One region of the Bradyrhizobium sp. USDA 4454 genome, then DNA from elsewhere that is predicted to be linked to it. Evidence: riboswitches for the same ligand, from Rfam matches in the RefSeq annotation. Region 1 holds a riboswitch; the other holds the start of a gene.
The links. Region 1 has a riboswitch for glycine ahead of ACVIW0_RS14575 (D-amino acid dehydrogenase). Riboswitches for the same ligand answer to the same signal wherever they lie in the genome.
Positions count from the first base shown of each region.

Region 2: another riboswitch for glycine. It lies ahead of gcvT (glycine cleavage system aminomethyltransferase GcvT); the one in region 1 lies ahead of ACVIW0_RS14575 (D-amino acid dehydrogenase).

Region 1 covers NZ_JBTRCN010000001.1:3,166,314-3,174,947, forward strand. Annotated here, with positions in the region: gene ACVIW0_RS14555 (M81 family metallopeptidase) at 1-1,112, opposite strand, end outside; gene ACVIW0_RS14560 (ABC transporter ATP-binding protein) at 1,439-3,088, opposite strand; gene ACVIW0_RS14565 (ABC transporter permease) at 3,244-4,131, opposite strand; gene ACVIW0_RS14570 (ABC transporter permease) at 4,135-5,076, opposite strand; gene ACVIW0_RS14575 (D-amino acid dehydrogenase) at 5,236-6,597, opposite strand; glycine riboswitch at 6,666-6,781, opposite strand; glycine riboswitch at 6,785-6,891, opposite strand; gene ACVIW0_RS14580 (M20/M25/M40 family metallo-hydrolase) at 6,978-8,108, opposite strand; gene ACVIW0_RS14585 (ABC transporter substrate-binding protein) at 8,375-8,634, shown strand, end outside.
Region 2 covers NZ_JBTRCN010000001.1:3,000,919-3,009,552, reverse strand. Annotated here, with positions in the region: gene ACVIW0_RS13740 (DUF3455 domain-containing protein) at 1-120, shown strand, start outside; gene ACVIW0_RS13735 (cyclic nucleotide-gated ion channel) at 432-1,682, opposite strand; gene alaS (alanine--tRNA ligase) at 1,694-4,381, opposite strand; glycine riboswitch at 4,586-4,674, shown strand; gene gcvT (glycine cleavage system aminomethyltransferase GcvT) at 4,817-5,962, shown strand; gene gcvH (glycine cleavage system protein GcvH) at 5,976-6,341, shown strand; gene gcvP (aminomethyl-transferring glycine dehydrogenase) at 6,498-8,634, shown strand, end outside.

The DNA of each region.
Region 1 (8,634 bases):
TCGCCCGGAATACCGGACTTGCCGCCGAGATCGAGCGTGACCGTCGCACCGACGCCGGCCGCGTGCGCCGCGCGCGCCGATTGCGGGTCGCAGATCACGCCGGTGGCGGCACTTGCTCCGTTGCGCACCAGCGCACGCAGCATGCCCGTGGTGTCGGAATTGCCGCCGGCGCCGGGATTGTCCTGGGTGTCGGCGATCACGATCGGCTTCGACGCCGATGCCGCGAGCTTCATCGCAAGCCGCACGCCCTCGTCGGGCGTATGGATCGGGCCGTCGAAATCGTTGTCGTGGCTTTCGACCAGTGCGGCGATGCTGTCGGCGGCAGCGTCGGCATCGGCCTGGGTCCGGCCATAGGCGAAGACGCTCGGGCCGCAGTCCCTGATATCGGCGGCCGGGAAGCCGAACGCAAACGACAGTGTCGGAACCGCGTCGCTCTCGAGCGCCGCAAGCTTCTGATAGATGCCCTTGGCCGGCTGGTCGTTGGTGCATTGCCAGCTGATCGCGATCAGGAACGGCAGCTGCCGGAACGCCTTTGCGAGACGTTGCCTGGATTTGAGCAACAGGGCCAAATGCCTGGCGCAGGCGCGGCCGGTGTCGGCCATGTCGACGTGCGGATAGGTGCGGTAGGCGATCAGCGCATCGGCATGTTCGATCATCTCGGGTGAGACGTTCGCATGCAGATCGAGGCTCGCGACCAGTGGAACGTCCTTGCCGATCGCCCTGCGCACGCGGGCGAGGATTTCGCCTTCGCCGTCATCATAATGCTCGGTCACCATGGCGCCGTGCAGGTCGAGATAGACGCCATCGATCGGCCCGGCCGCGGCGATGCCGTCGACCAAGTCCTTGACGATCCGCTCGAAGGCGTCCTTCGTCACATGCGCCGACGGGGTCGCGCCGGTGGCAATCGTCGGCACCAGCTCCCAGCCATTGGCTTCCGCCGCCTCGACAAAGCCGGCGAGGCCGGCATTGATGTTGCGCATGACCTTGAGCACCTCGGCACCGCGCGTCATCGACGGCCAGCCGCCGCCGTGCACGAAGTCGTCATAGGTTGCCTTCGCCGGTGCGAAGGTGTTGGTCTCGTGCAGGAAGCCGCCAACGGCAATGCGGGTCATCAAGTTGGTCTCGATACGTTTCTTCGACATGGTGCGACTGGAAAGGTTTGCACCACGATCTGATCTCGTTGGTTGGAGCGTGATCTTTCGGGAAAACCAGTGCCCACCTCAAGGTCATGCTCTCGTGCGCGACGTTAAGCGTGTCGTCGCGCCAAGCGCAAGCCGCGGAGCACCTCCGGATTTGCATGCCCTCAGCGCAGTCCGTCATTGCGAGCGGAGCGCCCCGGTAGCCCGGATGGAGCGAAGCGCAATCCGGGGACCTGCGCGCCAGATCGATCGCCCCGGATTTCGCTTCGCTCCATCCGGGCTACGGGACAATTAAAGACCTAGGCCGTTGCCACGATGCCTTCCGAAACCGGACGGAAGTTCGCAAAATCCCAGCCGCGGCCCGGCGCCGCATCGAGCAGCGCGCGGGTATAGGCCTGCTGCGGATTGGTCAGCACCTCCGCTGCCGGTCCCTGTTCCACGACGCGGCCGCGCTGCATCACGGCGACGTCGTCGCAGATCTGGGCGGCGACGCGCAAATCATGCGTGATGAACAGCAGCGCGATGCCCAGCCGCCGCTGGATTTCGTCGAGCAGCTCCAGAACCTGCGCCTGGACCGAGACGTCGAGCGCAGACACCGCTTCGTCCGCCACCAGCACGTCGGGATCGAGTGCCAGCGCGCGTGCGATAGCGATGCGCTGGCGCTGGCCGCCGGAGAACTGGTGCGGGTAGCGCGAGATGGCGTCGGGCGGCAAATGGACCAGCTCGAGCAGCTCGCGGGCCCGCGCCAGTGCGTCCTTGCGCGGCATGCCGTAATTGATCGGGCCCTCCGCGATGCTCTCGCCGACGGTGACGCGCGGATTGAGCGAGCGGTAGGGGTCCTGGAAGATGATCTGGATCTTCTGGCGATGCGGCTGCAACAGCCGCCGCGACAGCTCGGAGATCTCGCGGCCGGCAAGCCGCACCCCGCCCGAGGTCGGATCGATCAGGCGGACGATGCAACGCGCCACCGTGGATTTCCCGGACCCGCTTTCGCCCACGATGCCGAGGGTGCGGCCCTTGCGCAGCGTCAGCGTGACGTTGCTGGCGGCGGCGACCTCGCGGGCTTTGCCGTACAGCGAACGCTCCCGGTAGACCTTGCTGAGCTCGTTGGCTTCCAGCACCACCGGCTCTCTCGTCTCGGGGCGTGGCGCGCGCGGTACGAGGCTCGGCACCGAGGACAGGAGGTTGCGGGTGTACTCCATCTTGGGATTGCGCAGGACGTCCTGCAGCGGGCCGGTCTCGACCAGCCTTCCGTGCCGCATCACCGCGACGCGGTCGGCGATCTCGGCCACCACGCCCATGTCGTGGGTGATGAAGAGGACGGCGGTGCCGTGATCGCGCTGCAGGTCGCGGATCAGGGTCAGGATCTGCTTCTGGGTGGTGACGTCGAGTGCCGTGGTCGGCTCGTCGGCGATCAGGAGCTTTGGTTCCAGCACCAGCGCCATTGCGATCATGATCCGCTGGCGCTGACCGCCGGAGAGGCGGTGCGGGTAGGAGGAGAAGATGCGCTGCACGTCCGGCAGCCGTACATGCTCCATCATCGCCAGGATCTTCTGGCGCCGGCTGCGGGCGTCGAGATCGGTATGGGCGCGCAGCACCTCGTCGATCTGGCGGCCGACCGGCACCACCGGATTGAGCGCGGTCATCGGCTCCTGGAAGATCATCGCCATCCGCGTGGCGCGGAGCTGGCGCAGCCGCCGGTCGGTGGCGGTGAGCAGTTCCTCGCCGACCAGCTTGACGCTGCCGCCCAACGGCACCAGCGTGCCCTTCTGCAGCAGGCCCATCGTGGTCAGCGAGGTCACCGACTTGCCGGAGCCGCTTTCGCCGACCAGGCACAGCGTCTCGCCCTCGTGCACTTGCAGCGAGAGGTCATCAATGATGCGGTGCGCATCCGCCTTGCGGCCGAGGCCGACGACGAGGTTGTTGATGTCGAGGACGACGTTGGTCATTGATGGTTCCACCGGCGTTGCAAGGAGTGATAGCGGGGCATTTCGTTTTGGGTCATTCCGGGATGGTGCGCTAGCACCAGACCCGGAATCTCGAGATTCCGGGTCTGGTGCTAGCGCACCATCCCGGAATGACGGCTTCAGAAGCATTGAAGTCGTCACTTGCCCTCACGCTGCTTCATGCGGGGATCGAGCGCGTCTCGGGCGGCGTCGCCGATCAGATTGATGCTGAGAATTGCGATCGAGAGCAGCAGTCCCGGCCAGAAGATCAGCGACGGCTTGACCTGGAAGAAGGCGCGGCCCTCGGCCATGATGTTGCCCCAGGTCGGCGTTTCCGGCGAAATGCCGGCGCCGAGGAACGACAGGATCGCCTCGGTCAGGATCGCGGACGCGCAGACATAGGTGCCTTGCACGATCAGCGGCGCGATCGTGTTCGGCATCAGATGTCGCCACATGATCTTGGGCAGGCTGGAGCCGAGCGAGATCGCGGCCTCGACATAGGGCTCCTCGCGTGCGGTCAGCACCACCGAGCGCACCAGCCGCGCCACACGCGGGATCTCGGGGATGGTGATCGCGACCATCACGGTCCAGATGCTGGCGCCGGACAGCGACACCACGGCGATCGCGAGCAGGATGGCGGGGATCGCCATCAGGCCGTCCATTACGCGCATCATCACCGCATCGACCCAGCGGAAGAAGCCGGCGACGAGGCCGATCAGGAGCCCGACGACGATCGAGAAGACCGCGGCGCCGAGCCCGATCACCAGCGAGATCCGTGCGCCGTAGATGACGCGCGACAACAGGTCGCGTCCGTAGGCGTCGGTGCCGAGCAAATATTGCGCGCTCGACGGCTTCAGCCGCTGCGCCGGCGTCAGCAGCAGCGGATCATGCGGCGCAAGGAGCGGCGCGAAGATCGCCATCAGGATGATGAGGGCGAGGCAGATCGTCGCAACCGCGATGATCGGCGTCGAGGTCAGGAAGCCGAACTTGACGCGGAACGGCCGGGTGACGGGAATCGAGGCTTCGGGAAGGGTTTCGATCGCCATTGCTCAGTACCGGATACGAGGATCGAGCAGGGTGTAGGCAACGTCGATCAAGAGATTGACGCCGACATAGATGCCCGACGTCAACAGGATCATGGCCTGGATCACCGGATAGTCGCGCGCCAGCACCGCATCGACCGTGAGGCGGCCGATTCCGGGCAGGTTGAACACGCTCTCGGTGACGACGACGCCCGAGATCAACAGCGCGAAGCCGGAGCCGATCACGGTGATGACCGGCACCGCGGCGTTGCGCAGCGCATGGCGCAGCAGCACGCCGGCCTCGCCGATGCCCTTGGCGCGCGCGGTGCGCACGTAATCCTCACCCAGCACGTCGAGCATCGAGGCCCGCGTCATGCGCGCGATCAGCGCGACGTAGATGAAGGAAAGAGTGCAGGTCGGCAGGATGATGCGTTCGAAGAACGGACCGAAGCCGGCCGAGATGCTCTTGAAGCCCTGCACCGGCACCCAGCGCAGATCGATCGCGAACACCTGGATCAGCACATAGCCGATCACAAACACCGGCACCGAGAAACCGAGCACCGAGAGCCCCATCACGCCGCGGTCGATCCAGGTGCCGTGCTTCCACGCCGCGATCACGCCGAGCGGCACCGCCACCAGGATCGAGAGGACGATGGTTGCGAGCGCGACCGAGATCGACGGCTCGAGGCGCGGGCCGATCATCTCGAGGATCGGCTTGTTCGAGATCAGCGAGACGCCGAGATCGCCATGCAGGAGCTTCGCGACCCAGGTGTAGAACTGGATGTAGATCGGCTCGTTGAGACCGAGCGAGGTCCGGATTCGTTCGAGCTGTTCCGGCGTCGCATTGTCGCCGGCGAGGATGGCGGCGGGATCACCCGGCGTCAGCCGCAGCAACAGGAACACGAACAGGGCCACCACGCCCATCACGGGAATGGCGGCGAGGATGCGGCGAAGCAGATATCCGAGCAAATTGGATCCGTTGGGTTGTGGTCGATGAAGTCCCCAGCGGGACCGTTGCACACCGGACCGTAGCACAGATGGTAGCCAACACGGGGTAGAAGTTGAGCAAGTCCCGTGCCATCGGCGCTGCGGTTTTTGCGATGCAGCTAATCAGTCCTGTTGGTGCGATTATTCCTCCGATGACGTTCGAAGCAGTCCACTGGAAGGTGGATTGATTTCAGCCTTGCGCGCGTTGGAATCTAGGCCGTCGAGCCCGCCACCGAACGCCGGCGCCATCGGCGGGGTATCGAGGTCGCGCCAATCGTCGATCGCACCTGCGACCATCTGTGCGGTTGCGGCCGACAGCGTCCAGCCGAGATGACCGTGGCCGGTGTTGTAGAACACGCCGGGAATCCGTCCCGCACGTACCACCGGCATCATGTTCGGCATCATCGGGCGCAGGCCCGCCCATGGCACGACTTTCGACGTATCGACCCCGGGGAAATGATGCCGCACCCAATCCACCAGCGGCTGGATGCGGTCGGCCCTGATATCGCGGTTGAAGCCGTTGAACTCGGCGGTGCCGGCGACGCGGAAGCGGTCGGCGCCGAGCCGGCTGGTGACGATCTTGGCGGCTTCGTCGAGCAGGCTGACGGTCGGCGCGGCGTCCCGGCTTTGCGGCGCATCGAGCTGCACCGTGATCGAATAGCCCTTCACCGGATAGACGTTGACGCGGTCGTTGAGCAGACCGGCGAAGTGTCGGCTTGCCACGCCGGCGCAAATCACGATGCCGTCCGCCAGCAACTCGTGCCGCGTCGCGGGCTCGGCATCGTGCGACGCGATTTCGTTCCAGCCGATGCGGAAGCCGTCGTCGTCGCGCGCGATCGTATCGACGTCGGCCTCATGGATGAAGCTCGCGCCGCGCCGCGCACAGGCGTCGGCAAGGCCGCGCGTGAATTTGTGGATATCGCCGGTCGCGTCCGACGGCGTGAAGAAGCCGCCATAGCAGGCCGTCTGCAGCGCGGGCTCGATGCTGCGGATCTCGTCCGCCGTCACTGGCCGGCGGTCTAGGCCGCCTTGCTGCAGCAAGGTGTTGACCTTGAGGCCCGCCTCGAAGCCGGCCTTGTCGTGATAGACGTGCAGGATGCCGCGGCGTTCGAGATCGAAGGCGATGTTCTCGCGCTCGGCGATCGAGAACAGATGCTTGCGCGCTTCGATGGCGAGCCGCGTGGTCTCGATGGTGTTGCTGCGATAGCGCGCAATGTGGCCTACGAACTCGCCGATCCAGGAATATTTGTGCCAGCTCGGCTTCGGGTTCATCAGCAGCGGCGCGTCGCTTCTGAGCATCCAGCGCAGCCCCTTGAGAATGGTTGCGGCGCTATTCCAGACCTCCGCGTTGCTGGCGGAAAGCTGTCCGCCATTGGCGAACGAAGTTTCCATCGCGGCGTAGCGGTGCCTGTCGAGCACAGTCACCTTGTAGCCCCGTTCGAGCAGGGCATAGGCCGTCGTCACGCCGGTGATGCCGGCGCCAATGATCGCGATATGTGGCATGATGGTCTTCAGGCTCCCGTGGGTTAGAGTCGCCGAACCGCCGGTGAAACCGGCTGTTTCAGCGCCCCATCTGTCACGGTACCTGAGAGCTTGATCCGCATCGGGCCGCAGCCCGGACGCGAACTATCCCCTTCGGTGGACGTCACGGCCCTTGATCTGCGGCCATGTCCGTCTCTCTCCAGATCGTCCTGACGATACGGTCCTTTTGCCTGAGAGTTTCCGGGGCGGTTGCTCCGTCGGCGCCGAAGCTGACAACACGAATGTTGTCGCCTCGATCTCTCCCGCATCGTCGCGTTGGACGGCCGGACCGTAGGCGAAGCCTTAAAATTGGACAAGGCTAAATTTCGATCCGGCAGTGCCAACGTGTTGTGCAGTGCAAATCAGTCCAGCGTCGCCAGCAGCGCCGCCATCAGGCGGCCGCGCTCGGCCAGGCTGTCGACCTCGATATGTTCGTTGAGCGTATGTGCATCGGCGCCGCGAACGCCGAGCCCATCGAGCGTGGGGATGCCCATCGCACCAGTAAAGTTGCCGTCCGACCCGCCGCCGGCGCTGCCGTGCGGAAGATCGAGGCCCATCGCGGCCGCGAGGCCTTTCGCCTTTTCGTACAGAGCCATGGTGCCTGCATCCGGCTCCCACACCGGGCGCGTGACGCCGCGCGTCACCTTGAAGGTCACGTCGTTGGCGGTGCCGGACAGCGCCAGCATGCGTTCGACGCCGCGATCGAGATCGGCCTGCCGTTTGGCCATGCTGAGCGCTTCGCCGGTGCAGGTCGTCGCGACGCAATTGACCCACTGGCCGCCGTGCACGATGCCGACCGAGAAGGTGCAGTCCTCGGTGGTCATGCCGTCGATGGCAATGATTTGCCGGGCCATTTCGCGGATCGCGGAGCGGCCGGAGGACAGCGTCGCGCCGGCATGGCTCGGCTTGCCGATGGCTTCCAGATTGAAGCGCGCGATCGCGTAGCGGCCGGTGACGACGCCGTTGTTCGGCCGGCCGGGCTCCGGCACCAGCACATATTTGTTGCGAGCGGCTTCCGCCTCGATGATGTCGCGCGTCGACGGCGTGCCGACCTCTTCATCGGGTGTGAACAGCACGGTGATCGGCAGCGGCGTCGTGAAGGAAGCGCGGGCCAATTGCCGGATCGCCTCGATCGACAGATAGTTGCCGCCCTTCATGTCGAAGATGCCGGGCCCGAAGCATTTGTTGCCTTCGCGGCGCCATGTGAGCTTCTCGATGGTGCCGACCGGGTGCACGGTGTCGAGGTGGCCGGCAATCAGGATGCCGGGCTGGCCTTGCTTCGGATGCGGAAAGCGGGCGCGGACGCAGCCGGCAAATCCCTGGCGTCCGGCGATGCGTTCGATCGTCGCACCCATGACCGCCATCTCGCGCGCGGCGAGATCGAGCATGCGCTCGACCGCGGCAGCATCCCAGGTCGGGCTCTCGCATTCCACCCAGCTGCGCAGGCCCTGCAGCATCGCTTCGGAATCAAAGGGGAGATTGGCGGGGTTCATCGTTGTTCTCTCTTGTTGTTCTGACGGCGCCGGCGTCGCGCGGCGCTCACGAAAATCTCCGCCGAGGATTTTGTAAAGCCAAAATCCGGCCCGCGGCCTCATTCGTTTGTGTACGTCCGATCCGGATCGAAACCGATTGACGCGCTTGGCGCTTGGTGCAAGTCTCGATTTCACAAGCCATACAGCATGTTAGTTCGCCTAAATAACGGACCGCATGCATAACGAATAAGCCGGCTTTGACCAGTTACACGTCAGGAGAGATTTGCATGTTCCCTATCTCGCGTTGGAAGCACCGCACGCTCGCGGCTGCGTTGTCGGCGCTCGCGCTGTCGTTCGCGCCGCAGGAATTGTCGTTTGCGCCTCGGGCGATGGCCGCCGACAAGACCATCACGGCGGTGATGCATTCGGATCTGCGCGTCATCGATCCGATTCTGACCACAGCCTATATCACGCGCGACCACGGCTACATGATCTACGACACGCTGCTGGCGACGGATGCCAACTTCAAGATCCAGCCGCAGATGGC
Region 2 (8,634 bases), 170 kb from region 1:
GTCGCCATCGTGCAGCGGATCAACACCTCGGGCGGCGAGCTCAGCGGCGCCTGCGACAAGGCCGGCGCGCTGAAGAGCGCGGCATACTCGGCGGATTACGTGTTCCTGCGGAGAGACTAGATCATGATGCGTTTCCACGGAATCGCATCATGATCTCATCTCTTTGTTTGAGCATGATCTTTTCGGAAAACCGGTTTCCACTTTTCCGGATCATGCTCTAGCGCGTGATGGGATTAGGTTGAGTGGGATCGGCAGCGGAAGTTCACCTCTCCCTTGGGAGAGGTCGGCGCGTAGCGCCGGGTGAGGGATTACGGTCTCTCGTTAGAACTGCGGCCCCCTCACCCGATTTGCTGCGCAAATCGACCTCTCCCCGTCGGGGAGAGGTGAACCGCGTCCGTGGCCAAACCGAATCAATCTAATTTCATCGCGCTCTAATCCCGGATGCCGCCGTCGGTCTCGTGCGGCGCCTGCGCAATCTCCGCGGCGGCAAGGTCGCCGCCGGCGGTGAGCGGATCGGCAAGCCGGGCTTCCGCGGTTTCCCGGACATGGGCGGCGAGCGCCGGCATGCGCTCGATCAGGGCGTGGAAGTCCTGCGCGTCGAGCAGCAAGAGCTTGGTCTTGCGCGTCGCCGTCACCGTGCCGGAGCGATTGGTCCTGCGAAGCAGCGCGATCTCGCCGAAGAACGTGCCGTCGGCAAGCCGGACCCGCTGGCTCGGCAGGTCGATCTCGACCTCGCCGGCCGTGATGAAATACATCGATGAGGCCGCATCGCCGCGCCGCACCAGCACCTCGCCCGCCTCGATGGTCTGCGACCGCAACAGCCGCATGATGTCGGCGATATCAGCAGCGTTGAGGTGCGAGAACAGCGGCACCCGCGCCAGCATGCCCCAGGTCACGACGAAGTCGCGACGCCGGACCTCGTCGGCGAACGCGGTCGAGATGATCGCGACCGGCAGCGCGATCATCGCAAAGCCGACCACGATCGCAACCACGGTGACGATGCGCCCGAGCGGCGTCACCGGAACGACGTCGCCGTAACCGACGGTGCCGAGCGTCACGATTGCCCACCACATCGCCTGCGGCATGGTGCCGAACTTGTCCGGCTGCGCCTTGTGCTCGATGGCATAGAGCAGCGAGGCGAACAGCAGCACCGCGCCGGTCAGGATCACGACGCAGCCGAACAGCGTGCGCCGCTCGGCATGCAGCGCCGCCAGCAGCGAGCGCATCGCGGTCGAGTAGCGCACCAGCTTGAGGAACGGCAGCATGCCGAACAGCACCAGCGCGGTCTTGTCACCGATCGCGAGCGCGACCGCCGACGGCAGGAAGGCGAGCAGGTCGATCACGCCGAGCGCCGAGAAGGCGTATTCGAGCCGCGCCTGCAGCGGCGTCACGTCACGCAGGGAATGGCCGACCACGCTCCAGAGCCGCGCGGCATATTCCAGCGCGAAGGCGGCCACCGCCGCGATCTCGATCGTCGTCAGCAGCGAGCCCAACTGCGCGTCGATCTCGGGCACCGAGGCCAGGATCGCCGCCAGCACATCGACCGCGATGATGGCGACGATGATCCCGGCAAACCGCGAGCCGCCCGAATGCGGCAGGTCATCGCGTTCCAGCAGCTCGTAGAGGCGATCGCGCAGCCCGGCGTCGCTGATCGTGGGCTTGAGCGGAGCCGTCGCCACGATCAGCCTCTCCGTCAGGCGCTAGCCGATGCCTGTTGAGTCATGGCTTGCTCGATCGCCGACAGCGCGGCATCGGCCTTGGCGCCGTCGGGACCGCCGGCCTGCGCCATGTCGGGCCGGCCGCCGCCGCCCTTGCCGCCGAGCACCTCGGAGCCCTTGCGGACCAGCTCGACCGCGTTGAAGCGCGAGGTCAGGTCGGCGGTGACGCCGACCACGATGCCGGCCTTGCCGTCCTCGGTGACGCCGACGATCGCGACCACGCCGGAGCCGATCTGCTTCTTGCCGTCGTCGACCAGGCTCTTCAGATCCTTGGTCTCGACGCCCTCGACCGCGCGCGCCAGCAGCTTGACGTTGCCGACCTCGCGAACGCCGGAGCCGGCACCGTTCGACGCCCGGCCGCCGCCCATCGCGAGCTTCTTCCTGGCATCCGACAGATCGCGCTCGAGCTTCTTGCGCTCTTCCATCAGGGCCGTGATGCGCGCCGGGACGTCCTCGATCGAGGTGCGCAGCTCGGCCGCCGCGCTCTTCGCCAGCGCCATCGTGTCGTTGGCGTGCTTGCGCGCGTGACGTCCGGTCAGCGCCTCGATGCGGCGCACGCCGGAGGCGACCGCGCTCTCGCTGGTCACCGAGATCAGGCCGATGTCGCCGGTGCGGCGGACATGGGTGCCGCCGCAGAGCTCGACCGACCAGCCGAGCGCATTCTGGCCGTGCTCGCGGGCGCTCTTGCCCATCGAGACGACGCGAACCTCGTCGCCGTATTTCTCGCCGAACAGCGCGCGCGCACCGGCCTCGCGGGCGTCGTCGACGGCCATCACACGGGTCGTCACCTCGTCATTCTCGAGCACGACCTCGTTGGCGATGTCCTCGACCCGGGCGAGTTCTTCCGGCGTGATCGGCTTCGGGTGCACGAAATCGAAGCGCAGCCGATCGGGCGCAACCAGCGAGCCGCGCTGCGCGATGTGATCGCCGAGCACCTGGCGCAGCGCCTCATGCAACAGATGGGTCGCCGAGTGGTTCGCGCGGATCGCCGAGCGGCGCGCGTGGTCGACCTCGAGCTGCAGCGCGGTGCCGGCCTTCAGCGTGCCCTGCTCCACAGTGCCGACATGCACGAACAGATCGCCGGCCTTCTTCTGCATGTCGGTGACGCGGAACCTGACACCTTCGCCGGTGAGCACGCCGATATCGCCGACCTGACCGCCGGACTCGGCATAGAACGGGGTCTGGTTCAGCACGATCGCGCCGCTCTCGCCGGCCTTGAGGCTATCGACCTCGGCGCCGTCCTTGACCAGCGCCGTCACCACGCCTTCCGCGCTCTCGGTCTCATAACCGAGGAATTCGGTTGCGCCGAGCTTCTCGCGCAGCGGGAACCAGATCGCTTCGCTCGCCGCCTCGCCCGAGCCCGCCCAGGAGGCGCGCGCCTTGACGCGCTGCCGTTCCATCGCGTCGGTGAACGCGGCCTGGTCGACGCTGATGCCGCGTGACTTCAGCGCGTCCTGGGTCAGGTCGAGCGGGAAGCCATAGGTATCGTACAGCGTGAAGGCGGTATCGCCGTCGAACATGTCGCCCTTCTTGAGGCCGGCGCTCTTCTCGTCGAGCAGCGACAGCCCCCGCACCAGCGTCTTGCGGAAGCGGGTCTCTTCGAGCTGCAGCGTCTCCTCGATCAGCTTCTCCGCGCGCACCAGGTCCGGATAGGCCTGGCCCATTTCGCGGACCAGCGCCCAGACCAGGCGATGCATCAGCGGCTCGCTCGCGCCCAGGAGCTGCGCGTGGCGCATCGCGCGGCGCATGATCCGGCGCAGTACATAGCCGCGGCCCTCGTTCGACGGCAGCACGCCGTCGGCGATCAGGAACGCCGACGAGCGCAGATGGTCGGCGATCACCCGGTAGGACGCGACGTTCTGCGCGCTCGGACCGTGGCCGAGCGCCGACGAGGCGGCGTCGATCAGATGGCGGAACAGATCGGTCTCGAACACGCTCTCGACGCCCTGCAGGATGCAGGCCATGCGCTCCAGACCCATGCCGGTGTCGATCGAGGGACGCGGCAGCGCCACGCGCTCCTCCTTCGTCACCTGCTCGTACTGCATGAACACCAGGTTCCAGAATTCGAGGAAGCGATCGCCGTCCTCCTCCGGCGTGCCCGGGGGACCGCCCCAGATGTGCTCGCCGCGGTCGATGAAGATCTCGGAGCACGGACCGCACGGGCCGGTATCGCCCATCGCCCAGAAATTGTCCGAGGTCGGGATGCGGATGATCCGGTCGTCCGAGAAGCCCGCGATCTTCTTCCAGTAGCCGGCCGCCTCGTCGTCGGTGTGGTAGACGGTAACGAGCAGCTTGTCCTTCTTCAGCCCGAAATCCCTGGTGATCAGATTCCAGGCGAGCTCGATCGCGCGCTCCTTGAAGTAGTCGCCGAACGAGAAGTTGCCGAGCATCTCGAAGAAAGTGAGATGGCGCGCGGTGTAGCCGACATTGTCGAGGTCGTTATGCTTGCCGCCGGCGCGCACGCATTTCTGCGCCGTGGTGGCGCGCTGATAGGCCCGCTTCTCGATCCCGGTGAAGACGTTCTTGAACTGCACCATGCCGGCATTGTTGAACATCAAGGTCGGGTCGTTGCGCGGCACCAGCGGCGACGAGGCCACGATCTCGTGGCCATTCGCCTTGAAGTAGTTCAAAAAGGTCGACCTGATATCGTTGACGCTGCTCATGTTCATCCAATCGGAAAAAGGGGCCGGCCAGCCGCAAAAGGGCGTCATTTTCCGGCCGAACGCTTTTAGACATTGCCAGCTGCGCTGTCCAGAAACTGTGCAGCCGGATCATGGGCTTGCCGCAACAGCACAAAGCCCGTTGATAGTTGTCCGGGTGCGTTGACAGTCTTGGCGGCGCCGTGTTTTCTACCTACCTGTTAGCTACCCGTCACGTCGGGAGAGACCGGCCTTACCGCCGGCGCCGAAGGAGCAACCGCCCCGGAAACTCTCAGGCAAAAGGACCGCGTGACGTCTGACATCTGGAAAGAGGCGCTGGGGTTCTCCCCGATTGCGTCCGCCGACGGGATAATACTCTCAGGCACAGCGACAGATGGGGCTTTCTGCAGGTTTCTCAAGGGGAAATAGGTCCCCGGCGGGAACCGCGAGGGCCCTGTGATGCGTGCGCACGAAACTTCCCCGCTGAAACAGACCCCGCTGCACGCACTGCATCTGGCGCGCGGCGCCAAGATGGTGCCGTTCGCCGGCTATGACATGCCGGTGCAGTACACGGCTGGCGTCCTGAAGGAACACCTGCACACCCGCAAGGACGCCGGCCTGTTCGACGTGTCCCACATGGGACAGCTCGTGCTGAAGGCCAAATCCGGCAAGGTCGCTGATGCGGCGCTCGCGCTGGAAAAACTGGTGCCGCAGGACATCGTCGGCATCGCGCCGGGACGGCAGCGCTACGCGCAATTCACCAACAATGATGGCGGCCTGCTCGACGATTTGATGGTGGCGAATTTCGGCGATCATCTGTTCCTGGTGGTTAACGCCGCCTGCAAGGAAGCGGACGAGGCGCATCTGCGCGCCAACCTTTCTGACGCTTGCGCGATCGTGTCGCTGGCCGACCGCGCGCTGATCGCGCTGCAGGGGCCGAAGGCGGAAGCGGCGCTGGCAGAGCTTTGCCCAGATGTCAGTTCGATGAAATTCATGGACGCCGGCCCGCGCCGCGTCGCCGACACCGACTGCTTCGTCTCGCGCTCCGGCTACACCGGCGAGGATGGTTTTGAGATCTCGGTGCCCGCGGACAAGGCGGAAGCCCTGGTCACGGCGCTGCTCGACAATCCCGACGTGCTGCCGATCGGGCTCGGCGCGCGCGACAGCCTGCGGCTTGAGGCCGGGCTCTGCCTCTACGGCCACGATATCGAGACCACCACGACGCCGGTCGAAGGCGCGCTGGAATGGTCGGTGCAGAAGGTCCGCCGCAGCGGCGGCGCCCGCGCCGGCGGCTTTCCCGGTGCCGACAGGATTCTCGCGCAATTCGCTGATGGCGCCTCCCGTCGCCGCGTTGGCCTGCGGCCCGATGGCCGTGCGCCGGTGCGCGAAGGCGCAGCGCTGTTTGCCGATGCCAACTCCGCCGAGCCAATCGGCAAGGTGACCTCGGGCGGCTTCGGACCGAGCCTCAATGCGCCGGTCGCGATGGGCTATCTGCCCACTGCCCTTTCCGCGGTCGGCACCACCGTTTTCGCCGAAGTGCGCGGCCAGCGGCTGCCGCTGAAGGTCGCCGCCATGCCCTTCGTCCCCAATACCTACAAACGCTGAAGGATCGATCCCCATGACGACGCTGTACACGTCCGACCACGAATGGCTCCGCATCGAGGGCGATGTCGCCACGATCGGGATCACCGATTATGCGCAGTCGCAGCTCGGCGACGTCGTGTTCGTCGAACTACCCAAGATCGGCCGCAGCCTGAAGAAGGCCGAGGCCGCCGCCGTCGTCGAATCCGTCAAGGCCGCCTCCGACGTTTACGCGCCGATCACCGGCGAGGTGGTCGAGGTCAACGAGGCGCTCACGGCCGATCCCGCGCTGGTCAATTCGGATGCCGGCGGCAAGGCCTGGTTCTTCAAGATGAAGATATCAGACAAGGGCGAACTCGGCGGCCTGATGGATGAAGCCGCCTACGCCGCGCACACCGCCTGAGAGAATGAAGCAGATTGCGACCACACACTCACTGTCATCGCTCGGCCTGACCGGGCGATCCAGTACGCCGCGGCCCTTCAGCTTAACCACTGATATCCCGGCGTACTGGATACACCGCTTTCGCGGGGTATGACGGCTGACAACGAGGACCCCGTCATGAACGCGCCCTTCAAGCCGATCAACGAAGCCGCCACCGATTTCGTTCGCCGCCACATCGGACCGTCACCGCGCGACGTCAACGCGATGCTGGAGACGGTCGGCGCCGCGAGCCTGCAGGCGCTGATGAACGAGACGCTGCCGGCCTCGATCCGCCAGAAAGCGCCGCTCGATCTCGGCCGCGCGCTGAGCGAGACCGAGGCGCTTTCGCATATGAGCGAGCTCGCCGCGCAGAACCAGGTGTTCACCTCGCTGATCGGCCAGGGCTATTCCGGCACCATCCTGCCCGCGGTGATCCAGCGCAACATCCTGGAGAACCCGGCCTGGTACACCGCCTACACGCCGTATCAGCCGGAGATCAGCCAGGGCCGGTTGGAAGCGCTGTTCAACTTCCAGACCATGATCTGCGACCTCACCGGGCTCGACGTCGCCAACGCCTCGCTGCTCGACGAAGCGACCGCCGCGGCCGAAGCCATGGCGCTCGCCGAACGCCACTCGCAGGTGAAAGCAAAGGTGTTCTTCGTCGACAAGGAGGTGCATCCGCAGACGCTTGCCGTGATGCGCACGCGCGCAGCACCCTTGGGCTGGGCGCTGCTGGTCGGCGATCCCCTCACCGAGCTCGACAAGGCCGACGTGCTCGGCGCGCTGTTGCAATATCCGGGCACCACGGGCGCGGTGCGTGACCTCCGGCCTGCGATCGCGTCGCTGCGCGCCAAGGGCGCGCTGGCGGTCGTCGCCGCCGACCTGCTGTCGCTGACGCTGCTGACCTCGCCCGGCGAGCTCGGCGCCGACATCGCGATCGGCTCGGCGCAGCGGTTCGGCGTGCCGATGGGCTATGGCGGACCGCACGCCGCCTACATGGCGGTGCGCGACACGCTGAAGCGCTCGCTGCCCGGCCGCATCGTCGGCCTTTCGGTGGATTCGCGCGGGCTACCCGCCTACCGCCTCGCGCTGCAAACCCGCGAGCAGCATATCCGCCGCGAGAAGGCGACCTCCAACATCTGCACCGCGCAGGTGCTGCTGGCCGTGATCGCCTCGATGTACGCCGTCTATCACGGCCCCGAGGGCCTCACCCATATCGCGCGCGGCGTGCATCGCCGCGCCACCGTGCTCGCCGCAGGCCTGCGCAAGCTCGGCTTCACGCCGACCAGCGAGGCGTTCTTCGATACCGTGACGGTCGAGGTCGGCGCGAAGCTGATCGAGATCGTCTCCCGCGCGCAGGCGGAGCGGATCAACCTGCGCATCGGCGCAACGACACTCGGCATCGCGCTCGACGAGACCACGACGCCGGAGACCGTCGAGGCGGTGTGGCGCGTGTTCGGCGGCAAGCTCAGCTTTGCCGAGATCGAGGCGGCCGCACGCGAGGCGCTGCCAAAGGAGCTGCGGCGCACCAGCGCCTTCCTCACCCACCCGGTGTTCAACACGCACCGCTCGGAGACCGAGCTCTTGCGCTACATGCGCAAGCTCAGCGATCGCGACCTCGCGCTCGACCGCGCGATGATCCCGCTCGGCTCCTGCACCATGAAGCTCAACGCCACCACCGAGATGATCCCGCTGACCTGGCCTGCGTTCGGCAATCTGCATCCGTTTGCGCCCGCGGATCAGGCCAAGGGCTATCATGCGCTGTTCACGCGGCTCGAGCAGTGGCTGTGCGACATCACCGGCTATGACGCGGTGTCGCTGCAGCCGAACTCCGGCGCACAGGGCGAATATGCCGGGCTGCTCGCGATCCGGGGCTATCATCTCGCGCGCGGCGAGCCGCACCGCAAGGTGTGCCTGATCCCCTCCTCCGCGCACGGCACCAATCCGGCCTCGGCCGCGATGGTCGGCATGGAGGTCGTGGTGGTGGCGTGCGACGCGCGCGGCGACGTCGACGTCAAGGATCTCCGCGCCAAGGCGGAGAAGCATTCGGCCAACCTCGCCGCCGTGATGATCACCTATCCGTCGACCCACGGCGTGTTCGAGGAGCACATCAGCGAGATCTGCGACATCGTGCACGCGCATGGCGGCCAGGTCTATCTCGACGGCGCCAACATGAATGCGCAGGTCGGGCTGTCGCGGCCCGGCGATTACGGCGCCGATGTCAGCCATCTCAACCTGCACAAGACCTTCTGCATCCCGCATGGCGGCGGCGGCC